DNA from 3 places in the Streptomyces sp. NPDC001070 genome. Region 1 is predicted to be linked to each of the others. Evidence: riboswitches for the same ligand, from Rfam matches in the RefSeq annotation. Region 1 holds a riboswitch; each other region holds the start of a gene.
What was found. A riboswitch is a leader RNA that binds a small molecule or an ion and turns the genes downstream of it on or off. The one in region 1 is predicted to bind cobalamin.

Region 1 (5,163 bases):
CGCGGGCGAACTGGAGCTCGGCCTCGACGGCCTCCTCGAGCATGGCGGTGACCTGCTTGCCCATCTCCTCGTCGAAGAGGTCGGGCTCCTCCTGGCGGACGGTGTCGACCACGTGGAAGGCGAAGTCCATGTGCATCGACTCGTCGCGGAACACCCAGTTGGTGCCGGTGGCCAGGCCGTGCAGCAGACCGCGCGAGCGGAACCAGTAGACGTACGCGAAGGCGCCGTAGAAGAACAGGCCCTCGATGCACGCCGCGAAGCAGATCAGGTTGAGCAGGAAGCGGCGGCGGTCCGCCTTGGTCTCCAGGCGGTCGATGGACTCCACCGAGTCCATCCAGCGGAAGCAGAACTGCGCCTTCTCGCGGATGGAGGGGATGTTCTCCACCGCGTCGAAGGCGGCGGCGCGCTCCTCCGGGTCGGGGAGGTAGGTGTCGAGCAGCGTCAGATAGAACTGGACGTGCACGGCCTCCTCGAAGAGCTGCCGCGACAGGTACAGCCGCGCCTCGGGGGAGTTGATGTGCTTGTACAGGGTCAGCACGAGGTTGTTGGCCACGATCGAGTCACCGGTGGCGAAGAACGCCACCAGGCGGCCGATCATGTGCTGCTCGCCGGGGGAGAGCTTGGCGAGGTCGGCGACGTCGGAGTGGAGGTCGACCTCCTCCACGGTCCAGGTGTTCTTGATGGCGTCCCGGTAGCGCTCGTAGAAGTCCGGGTAGCGCATCGGACGCAGGGTCAGTTCGAAGCCCGGGTCGAGCAGGTTCTTGGTGGAGCTCATCACTGGCAGGCCTCGCAGGACTCGGGGTTCTCAAGGGAGCAGGCGATCGCGTCGGCGTCGGGCGTCACCTGGACCGGGACGGGGGCGGCCGCGCGGGCGGACTGCGCGATGCGCGTGGCGGGGCGGGAGCGCAGGTAGTACGTCGTCTTCAGGCCCTGCTTCCAGGCGTAGGCGTACATCGAGCTTAGTTTGCCGATGGTGGGCGCGGCCATGAAGAGGTTGAGCGACTGGCTCTGGTCGAGGTACGGGGTGCGGGCCGCGGCCATGTCGATCAGGGCGCGCTGCGGGATCTCCCACGCGGTGCGGTACAGCTCGCGCACCTCGGCGGGGATCCAGTTGAAGCCCTCGACCGAGCCGTTGGACTCGCGCAGCGCGTCGCGGGTCTGCGCGTCCCAGACGCCGAGCTTCTTCAGGTCGGCCACGAGGTAGGAGTTGACCTGGAGGAACTCACCGCTGAGCGTCTCGCGCTTGAAGAGGTTGGAGACCTGCGGCTCGATGCACTCGTACACGCCCGCGATCGAGGCGATCGTCGCGGTCGGCGCGATGGCCAGCAGCAGCGAGTTGCGCATGCCGGTGGCGGCGACGCGGGCGCGCAGCGCCTCCCAGCGCTCGGGCCAGTTCGCCTCGGTCGCGAAGTGGTCCGGGTGCAGGACGCCGCGGGCTGCGCGGGTCTGCGACCAGGCCGGGTGCGGGCCGTGGCGCTCGGCGAGGTCGCAGGAGGCCTCGTACGCGGCGAGCATGATGCGCTCGGCGATCTTCGTGGAGAGCGCCTTGGCCTCGGCGGAGTCGAAGGGCAGCCGCAGCTTGAAGAAGACGTCCTGCAGGCCCATCGCGCCCAGGCCCACCGGGCGCCAGCGCTCGTTGGAGGAGGCGGCCTGGGAGGTCGGGTAGAAGTTGATGTCCACGACGCGGTCGAGGAAGGCGACGGCGGTGCGGACGGTGGCGTCCAGCCGCTCCCAGTCGAGGGAGCCGTCCTCGCCGACGAAGGCGCCGAGGTTGACCGAGCCGAGGTTGCAGACGGCGGTCTCGCCGTCGTTCGTGACCTCCAGGATCTCCGTGCAGAGGTTGGAGGAGTGGATGACGCGGCCGGGCTCGGCGGTCTGGTTGGCGGTGCGGTTGGATGCGTCCTTGAAGGTCATCCAGCCGTTGCCGGTCTGAGCGAGGGTGCGCATCATACGGCCGTACAGCTCGCGCGCCGGGATGGTCTTGCGGGCGAGCCCCGCCGCCTCGGCCTCGCGGTAGGCGGCGTCGAACTCCTCGCCCCACAGGTCGACCAGTTCGGGCACGTCGGCGGGGGAGAACAGCGACCACGGGCCGTCCGCGTCGACGCGGCGCATGAACTCGTCCGGGATCCAGTGCGCCAGGTTGAGGTTGTGGGTGCGGCGCGCCTCCTCACCGGTGTTGTCGCGCAGTTCCAGGAACTCCTCGATGTCCGCGTGCCAGGTCTCCAGGTAGACGCAGGCCGCGCCCTTGCGGCGGCCGCCCTGGTTGACGGCGGCGACGGAGGCGTCCAGGGTGCGCAGGAACGGGACGATGCCGTTGGAGTGGCCGTTGGTGCCGCGGATCAGCGAACCGCGGGATCGGATGCGGGAGTACGACAGGCCGATGCCGCCGGCGTGCTTCGACAGCCGGGCCACCTGGTGGTAGCGGTCGTAGATGGAGTCCAGCTCGTCCAGCGGGGAGTCCAGCAGGTAGCAGGAGGACATCTGCGGGTGCCGGGTGCCGGAGTTGAAGAGCGTGGGGGAGCTGGGCAGGTAGTCCAGCCGGCTCATCAGGCCGTACAGCGCCGCGACCTCGTCCACCGAGCGCACGGTGTGGTCCTCGGCCAGGCCGCAGGCCACGCGCAGCATGAAGTGCTGCGGGGTCTCGACGACCTGACGGGAGATCGGGTGGCGCAGCAGGTAGCGGCTGTGCAGGGTGCGCAGGCCGAAGTAGCCGAAGCGGTCGTCGGCCCCGTCGGCGAGCGCGCCGTCCACGAGAGAGTCGAGGCGCTCGGCGTGCGCGGCCACGAACGCGGCGGTGCCGTCGGCGATCAGGCCCTCGCGGTGGCCGACCGCGATCGACGCGGAGAAGGAGACCGCGCCCTCGCCGGCCGCCTCCTCCGCGATGGCGGCGCTCAGCAGCCGGGCGGCGAGCCGCGAGTACTGCGGGTCCTCCGCGATCAGCCCGGCGGCGGCCTCGGTGGCCAGCGCCCGCAGTTCGGCCTCGTCCGCCGCGGCGCTGCGGCCGCGCAGGGCGGCGGCGGCGACCCGGCCGGGGTCGGTGTCGGGGAGGTCCGCGGTCAGTTCCGTCAGGATGCTCAGCAGACCGGTTCCCGGTGAGACGGGGTCCGATGCGGTGGCGGGTGCGGCGGGCGCGATGGTCACGTGTGCTCTCTCCCTCGTACGGCGGCGACGCGCGGGGGAGCGACGGGGCGCACGCAGGGCAGGGCATGCCGCGGCGCGTCCGCCGGCCCAACCCGCGAGGCCCGGACACTTCACCGTCCGGACGGCGCGCCGGACGGTGCCGTCGGCAGGTACTCGGACTCGCGGGCATGCCTCAAGGCGCCCGCACACCGTTGCGGGGCAGTCCCGGATTCCCACCGGCTTCCCCTGCGGCGACAGCGGAGTTGAGCATACATCTAGTGGCGCCCGCCCGTGACGCCACCAGATGTTGTGCCGATGCGGTTACAGAGCGCCGGACTCAGACGTGCCAGTCGTGGCCGTCGCGGGAGTCGTGGACATGGCCGGTCAGGGCGGCGAGCGCCAGGGCCAGGAAGAAGACCAGTGCGGTGACGGTGGCGAGGACGGTTTCCATGCCTTCGACTGTGCTCCTCGCGCGGCCCCACCGGGAGTGGCAGGACTGTCGCACTCCCTCGAAATCCTGCCACCGCCCCGGCTGGGGTTCTGCCATGCTGGACGCATGCTGCAGAACGTCGCCGCGGTGCTGCTCGACGGTGTCCACCCCTTCGAACTTGGCGTGGTCTGCGAGGTGTTCGGACTCGACAGGTCGGACGACGGCCTGCCGGTGTACGACTTCGCCGTGGCGTCCGCGGAGGGCCCCGCGCTGACGTCGGCCGCGGGGTTCACCATCGGCACGACGCACGGGCTGGAACGGCTGGAGGAGGCCGACCTGGTCGCGGTGCCCGCCGGCGACTCCTATGTGCACCGGGAGTATCCGCCGGAGCTGCTGCGGGCGCTCAACCGAGCGGTCGACCGCGGGGCGCGGGTGCTCAGCGTGTGTTCGGGCGTCTTCGTGCTGGCCGCGGCGGGCCTGCTGGACGGCCGCCGCTGCGCGGTCCACTGGCGGCACGCGGAGGAGCTGGCGCGGCGCTATCCGCTCGCCCGGGTGGAGCCCGACGTGCTGTACGTGGACGAGGACCCGGTGATCACCTCGGCCGGCACCGCCGCCGGGATCGACGCGTGTCTGCACCTGGTCCGCAAGGAACAGGGCAGCGACGTGGCCAACGCCATCGCCCGGCGCATGGTGGTGCCCCCGCACCGCGAGGGCGGCCAGGCGCAGTACATCGACCGCCCGCTGCCGCCCGCGCGGTGCGACACCGTGGGCGACGTCCTGGCGTGGATGGAACGCCACCTGGACCGCGAGGTGACCGTCGACGAGCTGGCCGCCCGGGCGCACATGTCGCCGCGCACCTTCGCGCGCCGCTTCCAGCAGGAGACCGGCACGACGCCGTACCGCTGGCTGCTCGGCCAGCGCGTGCTGCTGGCCCGGGAGTTGCTGGAGGGCACCGACGAGACGGTGGACGCGGTCGCCGCCCGCGCCGGTTTCGGCAACGCGGCGACGCTGCGCCACCACTTCGCCCGCTGGGTGGGCACCACCCCGCAGGCGTACCGCCGCACCTTCCGCCGCCCCGAGCAGGCCCGTACGGCATGACGACGGGCCGCCGCCCCGTCCCAGGGCGGCGGCCCGCGATCCGTGGCCGGTGCGGTGGTCAGTGACCGGCGACCACCGGCAGGTCCTTCTGCACGCCCGGGTCGCCGGCGTCGGCCGTGAAGTCGCCCTCGGCCGTCTCATCGACGCCCTCGGGGGCCTTGACGGCCTTGAGGACGAAGGTGAGGACGACGGAGACGACCACGTTGAGCACGAAGGCGGTCAGGCCGATGTAGCCGATCTGCCCGATGACCGGGATGGTGTCGGAGGAGCCGCCGAAGTGCTTCTGGGTCGGGCTCGCGACACCGTAGGCCACCCAGGTGCCGTAGATCATGCCGACCGCCCAGCCCGCCAGCAGCGCCCAGCGGTGGAGCCAGCGGGTGAACAGGCCGCCGACCAGGGAGGGGAAGGTCTGCAGGATCCAGATGCCGCCCAGCAGCTGGAAGTTGATCGCGACCGTCTTGTCCATGGTCAGGACGAAGACCAGGGCGCCGACCTTGACCAGCAGCGAGACCAGC
Region 2 (5,163 bases), on a different contig from region 1:
TCGGGGCGGTAGCGGGTGCGGACGGAGCGGCGCCCGCCCAGGCGCAGCCCCGCCACGGCGGCGGCCAGGCCGGCCAGCAGCAGGGGCAGCCCGTAGGCGGCGCCCTCAGCGGCGAGCAGCGCGTACGTGCCCGCGCACAGTCCGAGCAGCCCGCCGAGGGTGAGCGCGACGGTGGCCCGGCGCACGGCGGGCGGCACCTTCGCCGTACGGCCGTAGCCGCGGGCGTCCATGGCGGCGGCGAGGGCGACGGACCGCTCCAGGGCGCCTTCGAGGACGGGCAGGCCGACCTGCAGCAGGGCCCGTACGCCCTTGTCCGCCCGGCCCCGCAGCCGGCGCGCCGCCCGCAGCCGGCGTACGTCGGCGACCAGGTGCGGCGCGAAGGTCATGGCGACGACGACGGCCACGCCCGCCTCGTACAGGGCGCCCGGCAGCGACTTGAGGAGGCGGGAGGGGTTGGCCAGGGCGTTGGCGGCCCCCAGGCACACCAGCAGGGTGGCCAGCCGCATGCCCTCCCGGAACGCGAACCACAACCCCTCCGCCGTGACCCGGCCGCCGAGGCGGACCCCCTGCGCCCAGTGGGGGAGCGGCACTTCGGGGAGGGTCAGCACGGTGTGCGTACCGGGGACCGGCGAGCCCAGGACGACGGCGAAGGCGAGCCGGATGGCGAGGACGACCAGGCCCAGGCGGAGGAACGCGGCGTACGACCGCGACCAGGGCGCGTCCGGCACGCGGCACACGGCCACGACGTACCCGGCGACCGCGGCGAGCAGCGCGAGCAGCGCGGGGTTCGTCGTGCGCGAGGCGGCCGTGGCGAGCCCCAGCGCCCACAGCCACCACGCCCCCGCGTGCGGTCCGCGCCGCCCGGCGCCGTGGGGCGCGTCGCGCCGCGGTCCCTGCTCTCTGGCGGGCCGCGGCGTTCCCGTCCGCCGGCGGCGCGGGCCCCGGCCCGTGGCGCCGCGGGGCCACGGCAGAGGCGTCCCCGCGGTCATGGGCGCTCGTTCCGGCGGCGCCGGGCCTGCCAGACGGCGGCCGCGGCGACGGCGAGGACCGCGGCGGCGGCGCCGTACGTGCCGAGGGAGGGGCCGGAGGAGGGGGCCGGAGCGGCGGGCGCCGCGGCGTCGTCGGTGACCTGCTCGCCGCAACCCGTGGCGGGGTAGCCGGCGATGGCGCAGACGAGGCCCGCGGAGTTGTAGCGGAGCGGGGGAGCGGCGGCGGCGAGGGCGTCGGCGGAGGTGGCGCCGGACGGGACGCGGGCGCAGGCGGTGCGGGCGGGGGGCGCGCCGGCGGCGGTGCCGAAGTCGAGCAGGAGCGCGACGCGCTTGCTGCCCGCGCGGGCCGGGGTGCCGGCGCAGATCGCGGCGAAGCGGGCCGTTCCCCGGGGGCGGGCGGCCGAGCCGGCGTCGGGGCTGACCCCGAAGCGCCAGCCCTCGACGGTGCCGTCGGCGGGGCGGCTGAGGGCGGGGCCGGTCTGCGCGTACGTCCAGGCGCCGCCGGCCGTGTCGCGCTGCCAGAAGGACCAGTACCGGTAGGTGGCCGCGTGCGCGGGTGTCGCGACGAGGGCGGCCACCAGGGCCAGGAGGAGTGCCGCCGCCGCCAGGGGCGGCCGCTTCACAGCCGGTGCTTCCGGCCGGTGAGCAGGACGCCGATACCGATGCCGGCGACCAGGCCCGCGCCGACGATCCACCACACCGAACTGCCGCCCGAGGAGTCGGACTTCTGCTCCGCGACCGGGCCGAGGGCGCTGAGCCGGGTGATGTGGTCCCGCGTGGGGTTGCCGGTGGCGTACGCGGCGAGGGCGAGCTGGGCGAGGGCGGTGGGGTTGTCCTTGGCCCAGGCGCCGGAGTTGGCGGCGAGCCAGTTGTACGCGCCCTTGGCGGCGTCGAGGTGCCCCCCGGCGGCGAGGGCGATGACGGCGTCGGCGGTGGCGCCGAAGTCCGGGGTCTTGCTGTCGGAGCCCGGGGTGACGGCGTCGAGGTGGCTGCCGCCCGCGGTGAGCCGGCCGGCGAGCCAGGCGGCGCCGGCGTCGGAGGCGCTGCCGCCGCACTCGCCGCGCACCGCGACGTCGCGGTCGGGGGCCTCGACGACGAAGCCCGCGCCCTCGGCGCCGCGCACGGCGTCGGCGGTGGCCTTGGCGTTGGCCGCCAGGGCGCCGGACTTGGCGTCGGGCTGGTAGGCGAAGGCGCCGCCGTCCTTCTTGCCGCAGGCCAACTGGAGCGAGCGCAGCGCGTCGTAGGGCGACATGCCGTCGGTGGTGACGGACTTGACGTCGGTCCCGGCCGCCTTGAGGCCGCCGATGACGACGCCGGTGGAGTCGGCGTCGGAGGCGCCGCCCGGGTTGTAGGACCAGCCGCCGTCGCGGTTCTGCACCTTGGCGAGCCACTCGGCGCCGCGCTTGACCGCGAAGTCCTGACCGTGGACGGCGAGGGCCTGCAAGGCTATGCCGGTGGCGTTGGTGTCCTCGGCCTTCGGGTCGCAGGGCGCCGTCGGGTCGGGACGGTAGGAGGCGAAGCCGCCGTCCGCGCACTGCTGCTTGGCGAGCCACTCCACCGCGTCCCCTGCCGGGTCCGCGTCGGCCGCGTGGAGCGCCAGCAGCGCGTACGACTGGCGCCACACGCCGTCGTACGTCGGGTCGGCGTGGCCGTACAGCGCGGCGGGCGCCTTGGCGGGCGACGGCGACGGGGACGCGGCGATGAGGAGCGGGCTGAAGGCGGCCAGGGCGGCCGCGGCGGTGCGGCGCAGGTGCATCGGGTGGTGCCTTTCGGGTGAGCGGTTGCGCAGCCGGACGCGGGCGCGCGGTAACGGCACCGGGCTCCGGCTCCGTATACCTCGACGGAAGAGCCGCTCCCGTCCGCGCGGGTGCTCCGGCTGGGCCCTCCCCGGGCGGGGACGGCTCACGGTTGCGGGTCAGCGCCGGATTCGCACCGGCTTCCCCCACACGGACGTGATTGGACTTGGATGTGTCGAGCACACCTTAGCCGGGACCGGGCCCCGTGCAGCGCCCGGCCTGTGCGGTCTGGCTCACACCGCCGTGTACGCGACCGGATCCGATCCCGGTACGGGCTCCGCGTGCCCGAGTTTGACCAGGCGGCGCAGGTGCGCCTCGGCCTCGGCGACGGCGATGTTGCGGGAGGGGAAGGGGATCTGCTCCCAGGGACGGTTCCACTGCATGGCCTCGGCGAGCTGCCAGGGGGTGCGCGGCGCGGCGGAGACCAGGGCGCGCAGGGAGGCGAGGCGGGCGGTGTGGTGGTCCAGCAGTTCGCGCACGCGGGCGGCGGCGTCGGCGAAGGGGTACTTGTGGGCGGGCAGCACCTCGGCCGGGTCCAGCCGGGCGACGCGTTCCAGGGAGTCGAGGTAGTCGCCCAGGGGGTCGCTGACGGTGGCCTCGTCGGGGTCCTCGTACAGGCCGATGTGGGGGGAGATCTCGGGCAGCAGGTGGTCGCCGGAGAAGAGGCGGCGGCCGCTCTCCTCGAAGAGGCAGACGTGGCCCGGGGTGTGGCCCGGGGTCCAGATCGCGCGGATGGCGCGGCCGGGCAGCGGCACCCGCTCGCCGGGGACGATCTCGCGGTCGGGGAGGGCGGGCCGCAGTCCCGGTACGGGTCCGGCGCGGCGCTCGGCGCGGACGGCCCGCAGCGGGGCGAGGTGCTCCTCGGGGGCGCCGGCGGCGGCGAGTTTGGCGGCGAGGTAGTCCAGCCACAGCCCCGGCTCCGCGCCGCGGGCCCGGCGGACGATCGCGGTGTCGGCGGCGTGCATGGCGATCCAGGCCCCGGAGGCCTCGCGGACCTGGCCGGACAGGCCGTGGTGGTCGGGGTGGTGGTGGGTGATGAGCACGCCGTGGACGTCGGCGACGGAGGTGCCGAGGGCGGTGAGCCCGTGGGCGAGGGCGTCGTAGGAGGCGGGGTCGTCCCAGCCGGTGTCGATCAGGACGGGGCCGCGGTCGGTGTCGACGACGTAGACCAGCGTGTGGCCCAGGGGGTTGTCGGGGATCGGGACCGGGATGCTCCAGATGCCGTCGCCGTGCTCCATGAGGTCCCCTCTCCGCAGCGTCGCATGCATTGCCCACCATAACTAGAACTGGTATCAGTTCTGAAGCAGAGTCACTTTCTGACGAGGCATCAGCCAGAGGCGGGACGGGACAGATGGACGGGAACGCGATCGTCGAACACGGACAGCTCTTCATCGGCGGGGAGTTGGTGGACCCGCTCGGCACCGCCACCATCGAGGTCGTCTCGCCCCACACCGAGCGGATCTTCGCCCGGGTGCCGCATGCCTCCCGCGAGGACGTCGACCGGGCGGTCGCCACCGCCCGCACGGCCTTCGACGAGGGACCGTGGCCGCGCATGACGCTCGACGAGCGGATCGCCGTCGTCACCCGGATCAAGGACGCGATCGCGGTACGCCACGAGGAGATCGCCCGCGTCATCAGCTCCCAGAACGGCTCGCCCTACTCCTGGAGCGTGCTGGCCCAGGCGCTCGGCGCGATGATGGTGTGGGACGCCGCGATCACCGTGGCGCGCGGCTTCACCTGGGAGGAACGGCGCGCCGGGGTGCTCGGCCCGATCATCGTGCGCCGCGAGCCGGCCGGCGTCGTCGCGGCCGTCGTGCCGTGGAACGTCCCCCAGTTCACCGCCGCCGCCAAGCTCGCCCCGGCACTGCTCGCCGGGTGCGCCGTGATCCTCAAGCCGTCGCCGGAGTCGCCGCTCGACGCGTACGTGCTCGGCGAGATCGCGGCCGAGGCGGGGCTGCCCGAGGGCGTGCTGTCGATCCTGCCCGCCGACCGCGAGGTCAGCGAGTACCTGGTCGGCCACCCCGGCGTCGACAAGGTCTCCTTCACCGGCTCGGTCACGGCGGGCAAGCGCGTCATGGAGGTCGCCTCCCGCAACCTCACCCGCGTCACGCTGGAGCTCGGCGGCAAGTCCGCGGCGCTGATCCTGGCCGACGCCGACCTGGACACCGCGGTGCCCGGCATCGTTCAGGCGGCCTGGATGAACAACGGCCAGGCCTGCGTCGCCCAGACCCGCATCCTCGCCCCGCGCTCCCGCTACGACGAGGCCGCCGAGCGCCTGGCGGCCGCCGCCTCCGCCCTCGTCGTCGGCGACCCCCTCGACCCCGCCACCCAGGTCGGCCCGCTGGTCGCCCGGCGCCAGCAGCAGCGCTCCCTGGACT
Region 3 (5,163 bases), on a different contig from region 1:
ATCGGCGTCCACGGGCTGTACGCGGCCTACCGCGCCGCCGACCGCCGCGAGCAGACGGGCCGCAGCGTGGAGACCGACCGCGTCGCCCGGATCGCGGACCGCATCTCGGGCCGCCACTAGGTGCACCCGGCCGGTATGTCCGGTGCCGGCGGGTGGATGGGGGCGGGTTCGTCTCGCGCCCTTCGGGCGCAAGGATGCGGGCTGCGGCTGGGGAGGCGGGGCTCGGGGCGGGGTGCGCCCCGGATCGCGTGACCAGGATCTCTTCGGCGGCACCGATGCGGTGCGGCAGAAGCTCGCAAAGGGCTGGATTACAGGGCGAAACACATCCCGGGTCACACCCTCCGCACGCACCGGCACCGCCGCGCCGCCCCTCGTTCACCTTCCGTTCATCCAGACTCCGTACGGTCGCCACCGCCACTGTCCGATCGAACGAATGCCTGGGTCAATGGAACACATCACGCTCCTGATCGGAATCGTGATCATTACCGCACTCGTGTTCGACTTCACGAACGGTTTCCACGACACCGCCAATGCGATGGCGACCACCATCTCCACTGGCGCACTCAAGCCCAAGACGGCGGTGGCCATGTCCGCCGCGCTCAACCTCGTCGGTGCCTTCCTCTCCGTCGAGGTGGCGAAGACGATCTCCGGCGGCATCCTCGACGAGAGCGCGGGCATCAGGCCCGAAGTGATCTTCGCGGGGCTCGTCGGCGCCATCGTCTGGAATCTGCTGACCTGGCTGGCGGGCCTGCCCTCCAGCTCCTCCCACGCACTGTTCGGCGGCCTCATCGGCGCCTCCGTCGCCTCGGCGGGCTTCGGCTCGATCAACGGTGACGCGGTCGTCATGAAGGTCCTGATCCCGGCCGTCTGCGCCCCGGTGGTCGCCGGTGTCGCCGCGATGCTGGCGACCCGCCTGACCTACCGCATCGGCCGCAACACCGACCCGGCCGCCACCGCCAAGGGCTACCGGGCCGGGCAGATCGCCTCGGCCGGTCTGGTCTCCCTCGCGCACGGCACCAACGACGCACAGAAGACCATGGGTGTCATCACCCTCGCCCTGATCGCGGGCAACGTCGTCGCCCCCGACTCCGACCCGCCGCTGTGGGTCATCGTGTCGGCGGGCATGGCCATCGCCCTCGGCACCTTCATCGGCGGCTGGCGGATCATCCGCACCATGGGCAAGGGCATCACCGACATCCAGCCGCCGCAGGGCTTCGCCGCCCAGACCGGCGCCGCCGCCGTCATCCTGGCCTCCTCGCACCTCGGCTTCTCGCTCTCCACCACGCAGGTCTGCTCCGGCTCCGTCATGGGCGCCGGCGTCGGCCGCAAGGGCGGCGTCGTCCGCTGGAGCACCGCGGGCCGCATGTTCGCCGCGTGGGGGCTCACCCTTCCGGCCGCGGGCCTGGTCGCGGCGGGTGCCGCGCTCCTGGCCGACCAGGGAGACCTGGGCGTCACCGCGGTCGCCGTCCTGGCACTCGCCGCCTGCACCGCGATCTGGATCGCCTCGCGCCGCAAGCCCGTCGACCACACCAACGTCAACGAGGCCCACGGCACAGCCGGGGAGCCGGGCGTCATCACCACGGCCATCGCCGCGGTGATCCCGCCGCCCGCCGGTCTCACCGCCGTCACCGTCGACGCCGACCCCGCCCAGGCCTCCGCCTGACGGCGGCGCCGCACCGGCACCGGAAGGAACCAGCATCATGCACATCGACTGGGCTGCCCTCGGCTCCGTCTTCGGCGTCAGCCTCGCCGTGACCGTCGGACTCGTCGGCCTGTTCACCCTCGGCATCGTGGGCCTGTCCAAGCAGGGCGCGGCCGCCGGCGAGGCGGGCACCGGCTCCGCCGGCGGCTCGACCGTCCTGGCCCGCACCGGCGCGTACGCGTGCTTCGCGCTCTGCGCGGCTGCCGTGGCGTACGGGATCTTCCTGATCGTCGCCTGACGCCGCGGTCCCGCACCGCGCCGCGTGGCGCGGCACCGTGTGAAGTTGACCTCAGCTCCCGGTCATCCGACCGTGAGCTGGGGTTTCTTCTTTTCCCGGGGTCGTCGCGGTGAGTTGACGGGCCGGAGCGGCGCGTGGTGGTATCGGAACCGCCAAACGGCGGCAGGAGAGGAAGTCCGGTGCGAATCCGGCGCGGTCCCGCCACTGTCACCGGGGAGCGGACCCCCGCCCATGGCCACGGCCCGAACAGGGGCTGGAAGGCCGGGGGTGCCGCCGATCCGGGAGCCAGGAGACTCTCGTCGCCGGTCACGTCGAACCAGGGCGCGGACCCTGAGTGAGGACTCCTGTGATGCGCGGCTCCGGCCGTTCACCCGACACCGGCGCCGCGGCGCCGTGCGCCTTCGCCGCCGGTGCCGCCCTCGGCTGGCTCGCCGACCTCACCCTCGCCGACCCGCGTCGCGGTCACCCGGTGGCGGCGTTCGGGAGCGCGGCCGCCGCACTCGAAAACGCGTTGTGGCGCGACCACCGCGGGCGGGGCGCCCTCCACACGGCGCTGTGCGCGGGCGGCGCGGTGGCGGCCGCGGCCGGTCTCACACGCGCGGTGCGCCGCTCCGCTCCCGGGTCCGCCGCGCTCACCGCGGTGGCGACCTGGGCCGTACTCGGCGGGACCTCCCTCGTACGGGAGGCGCGCGCCATCGGCGCCGCCCTGTCGGCCGGGGACACCGAGGGGGCGCGCGAGCGGCTGCCCCATCTGTGCGGCCGCGACCCGCAGGCGCTGGACGAGACCCAGTTGGCCCGCGCGGTGGTGGAGTCCGTCGCGGAGAACACCTCGGACGCCGTCGTGGGCGCGCTCGTGTGGGGCGCGCTGGGCGGCGTCCCCGGGCTGGTGGGCTTCCGGGCGGTGAACACCCTCGACGCGATGGTCGGCCACAAGTCGCCACGGCACCGTCGCTTCGGCTGGGCGGCGGCCCGGCTGGACGACGTGGCCGGATTCCCCGGTGCCCGGCTGACCGCCGCGCTCACGGTGCTGGCCGGGCCCGACCCCCGTGGCGCGTGGCGTGCGTGGCGCAGGGACGGGGGGCGCCACCCCAGCCCCAACGCCGGTCCGGTGGAGGCCTCGTTCGCGGGGGCGTTGGGCGTGCGCCTCGGGGGGACGCTTGCCTATGGCGGACGGGTGGAGCACCGGCCCGTGCTGGGGGCGGGGAACCGGGCGGTGCAGGTAGGGGACATCGAACGGGCGGCGCGGTTGTCGCGGCGGGTCGGCGCGCTGGCGCTGGCGGTCGCGGTGGGCGGGCGCCTGACGTGGGGCGCGGTCGCCCGGAGCCGGAGGAGGCGCGCATGAGCGGCGGGGGCCTGTTGGTCGCCGGAACCACGTCCGACGCGGGCAAGAGCGTCGTCACCGCGGGGATCTGCCGGTGGCTGGCGCGGCAGGGTGTGTCCGTGGCGCCGTTCAAGGCGCAGAACATGTCGCTGAACTCGTACGTGACCCGTGAGGGCGCCGAGATCGGCCGGGCCCAGGCGATGCAGGCCCAGGCCGCCCGGGTGGAGCCCTCGGCGCTGATGAACCCGGTGCTGCTGAAGCCCGGCGGGGACCGGACGAGCCAGGTCGTCCTCCTGGGCCGGCCCGTGGGCGAGATGAGCGCCCGCGGCTACCACAACGGGCGGCGTTCGAAGCTGCTGGAGACCGTCACCGGCTGCCTGGAGGAGCTGCGGAGCCGCCACGACGCGGTGATCTGCGAGGGCGCCGGCAGCCCCGCGGAGATCAACCTGCGGCAGGGCGACATCGTCAACATGGGCCTGGCGCGGGCCGCCCGGCTCCCGGTGGTCGTCGTCGGCGACATCGACCGGGGCGGGGTGTTCGCCTCGTTCTTCGGGACGACGGCGCTGCTGAGCCCGGAGGACCAGGCCCTGGTGTGCGGCTATCTGGTCAACAAGTTCCGCGGCGACGTGTCCCTGCTGGAGCCCGGTCTGGAGATGCTGCGCGGGCTGACCGGGCGCGGCTTCTTCGGGGTGCTGCCGTACCGGCACGGCCTCGGCATCGACGAGGAGGACGGGCTGCGGGTGTCGCTGCGCGGCACGGTCCGCGAGTCGGCCACGGCGGCGCCGCACGGCGAGGACATCCTGCGGGTCGCCGTGGCGGCGGTGCCGCTGATGTCGAACTTCACGGACGTGGACGCACTCGCCGCCGAGCCGGGCGTGGTCGTCCGCTTCGTCGACCGGCCGGAGGAGCTGGCCGACGCCGACCTTGTCGTCCTCCCCGGCACGCGCGGCACCGTCAAGGCCCTGGAGTGGCTGCGGCAGCGCGGACTCGCCGACGCCGTCGCGCGCCGGGCCGCCCAGGGCCGCCCGGTGCTGGGCATCTGCGGCGGCTTCCAGATGCTCGCCGAGTCCATCGAGGACGACGTCGAGTCGCGGGCGGGCACGGTGCCGGGGCTCGGCCTGCTGCCGGTGCGGGTCCGCTTCGCCGTGGAGAAGACCCTGGCCCGGCCCTGCGGGAAGGCGTACGGCGAACCGGTCGAGGGGTACGAGATCCACCACGGCGTCGCCGACGTCCGCGGCGGCGACGAGCCCTTCCTGGACGGCTGCCGCACCGGCGCGGTCTGGGGCACCCACTGGCACGGCTCCCTGGAGAGCGACGGCTTCCGCCGCGCCTTCCTGCGCCGGGTCGCGAAGGCCGCCGGACGGCGCTTCGTGCCCGCCCCGGACACGGCCTTCGCCGCGCTCCGCGAGGAGCAGCTGGACCGGCTGGGCGACCTGATCGAGGAGCACGCCGACACCGGCGCCCTCCTGCGCCTCATCGAGCAGGGCCCCCCTGCAGGGTTGCCCTTCGTCCCCCCGGGTGCGCCGTGAGCACCCCGACGGGGCACCGGCCCCGGGCCGCCCGTGAGCACTGCCGCTGTGACCGTTCGACCGAGGAGGCCGCGTGAGCACCTCTTATCCCTTCACCGCGATCGTCGGGATGGCGGATCTGCGGCTGGCGCTGCTGCTGAACGCGGTCAGCCCGGCGGTGGGCGGTGTGCTGGTGCGCGGTGAGAAGGGGACCGCCAAGTCGACCGCCGTACGCGCGCTGTCGGCGCTGCTGCCGCCGGTGGAGGTCGTGCCCGGCTGCCGGTTCAGCTGCGACCCGGCGGCACCGGACCCGGCGTGCCCGGACGGGCCGCACGGCCCGGACGGCGGCCTGGAGAGCCGTGCGGCGCGGATGGTGGAGCTTCCGGTCGGGGCG

Region 2: linked by a shared signal. The riboswitch ahead of ACWDAS_RS08995 (prenyltransferase/squalene oxidase repeat-containing protein) and the one ahead of ACWDAS_RS32025 (ribonucleoside-diphosphate reductase subunit alpha) in region 1 are both predicted to bind cobalamin.
Region 3: linked by a shared signal. The riboswitch ahead of ACWDAS_RS29505 (cobalamin biosynthesis protein) and the one ahead of ACWDAS_RS32025 (ribonucleoside-diphosphate reductase subunit alpha) in region 1 are both predicted to bind cobalamin.

Annotation. Positions count from the first base shown of each region.
Region 1 covers NZ_JBSFLB010000031.1:71,114-76,276, forward strand. Annotated here, with positions in the region: gene ACWDAS_RS32020 (ribonucleotide-diphosphate reductase subunit beta) at 1-775, opposite strand, end outside; gene ACWDAS_RS32025 (ribonucleoside-diphosphate reductase subunit alpha) at 775-3,141, opposite strand; cobalamin riboswitch at 3,269-3,391, opposite strand; gene ACWDAS_RS32030 (helix-turn-helix domain-containing protein) at 3,677-4,648, shown strand; gene mctP (monocarboxylate uptake permease MctP) at 4,707-5,163, opposite strand, start outside.
Region 2 covers NZ_JBSFLB010000005.1:295,175-300,337, reverse strand. Annotated here, with positions in the region: gene ACWDAS_RS09005 (CbiQ family ECF transporter T component) at 1-989, opposite strand, end outside; gene ACWDAS_RS09000 (SCO2322 family protein) at 986-1,612, opposite strand; gene ACWDAS_RS08995 (prenyltransferase/squalene oxidase repeat-containing protein) at 1,609-2,805, opposite strand; cobalamin riboswitch at 2,833-2,956, opposite strand; gene ACWDAS_RS08990 (MBL fold metallo-hydrolase) at 3,019-4,023, opposite strand; gene ACWDAS_RS08985 (aldehyde dehydrogenase) at 4,137-5,163, shown strand, end outside.
Region 3 covers NZ_JBSFLB010000027.1:76,098-81,260, reverse strand. Annotated here, with positions in the region: gene ACWDAS_RS29520 (NAD(P)/FAD-dependent oxidoreductase) at 1-120, shown strand, start outside; gene ACWDAS_RS29515 (anion permease) at 446-1,663, shown strand; gene ACWDAS_RS29510 (hypothetical protein) at 1,701-1,940, shown strand; cobalamin riboswitch at 2,110-2,235, shown strand; gene ACWDAS_RS29505 (cobalamin biosynthesis protein) at 2,290-3,282, shown strand; gene ACWDAS_RS29500 (cobyric acid synthase) at 3,279-4,790, shown strand; gene ACWDAS_RS29495 (putative cobaltochelatase) at 4,864-5,163, shown strand, end outside.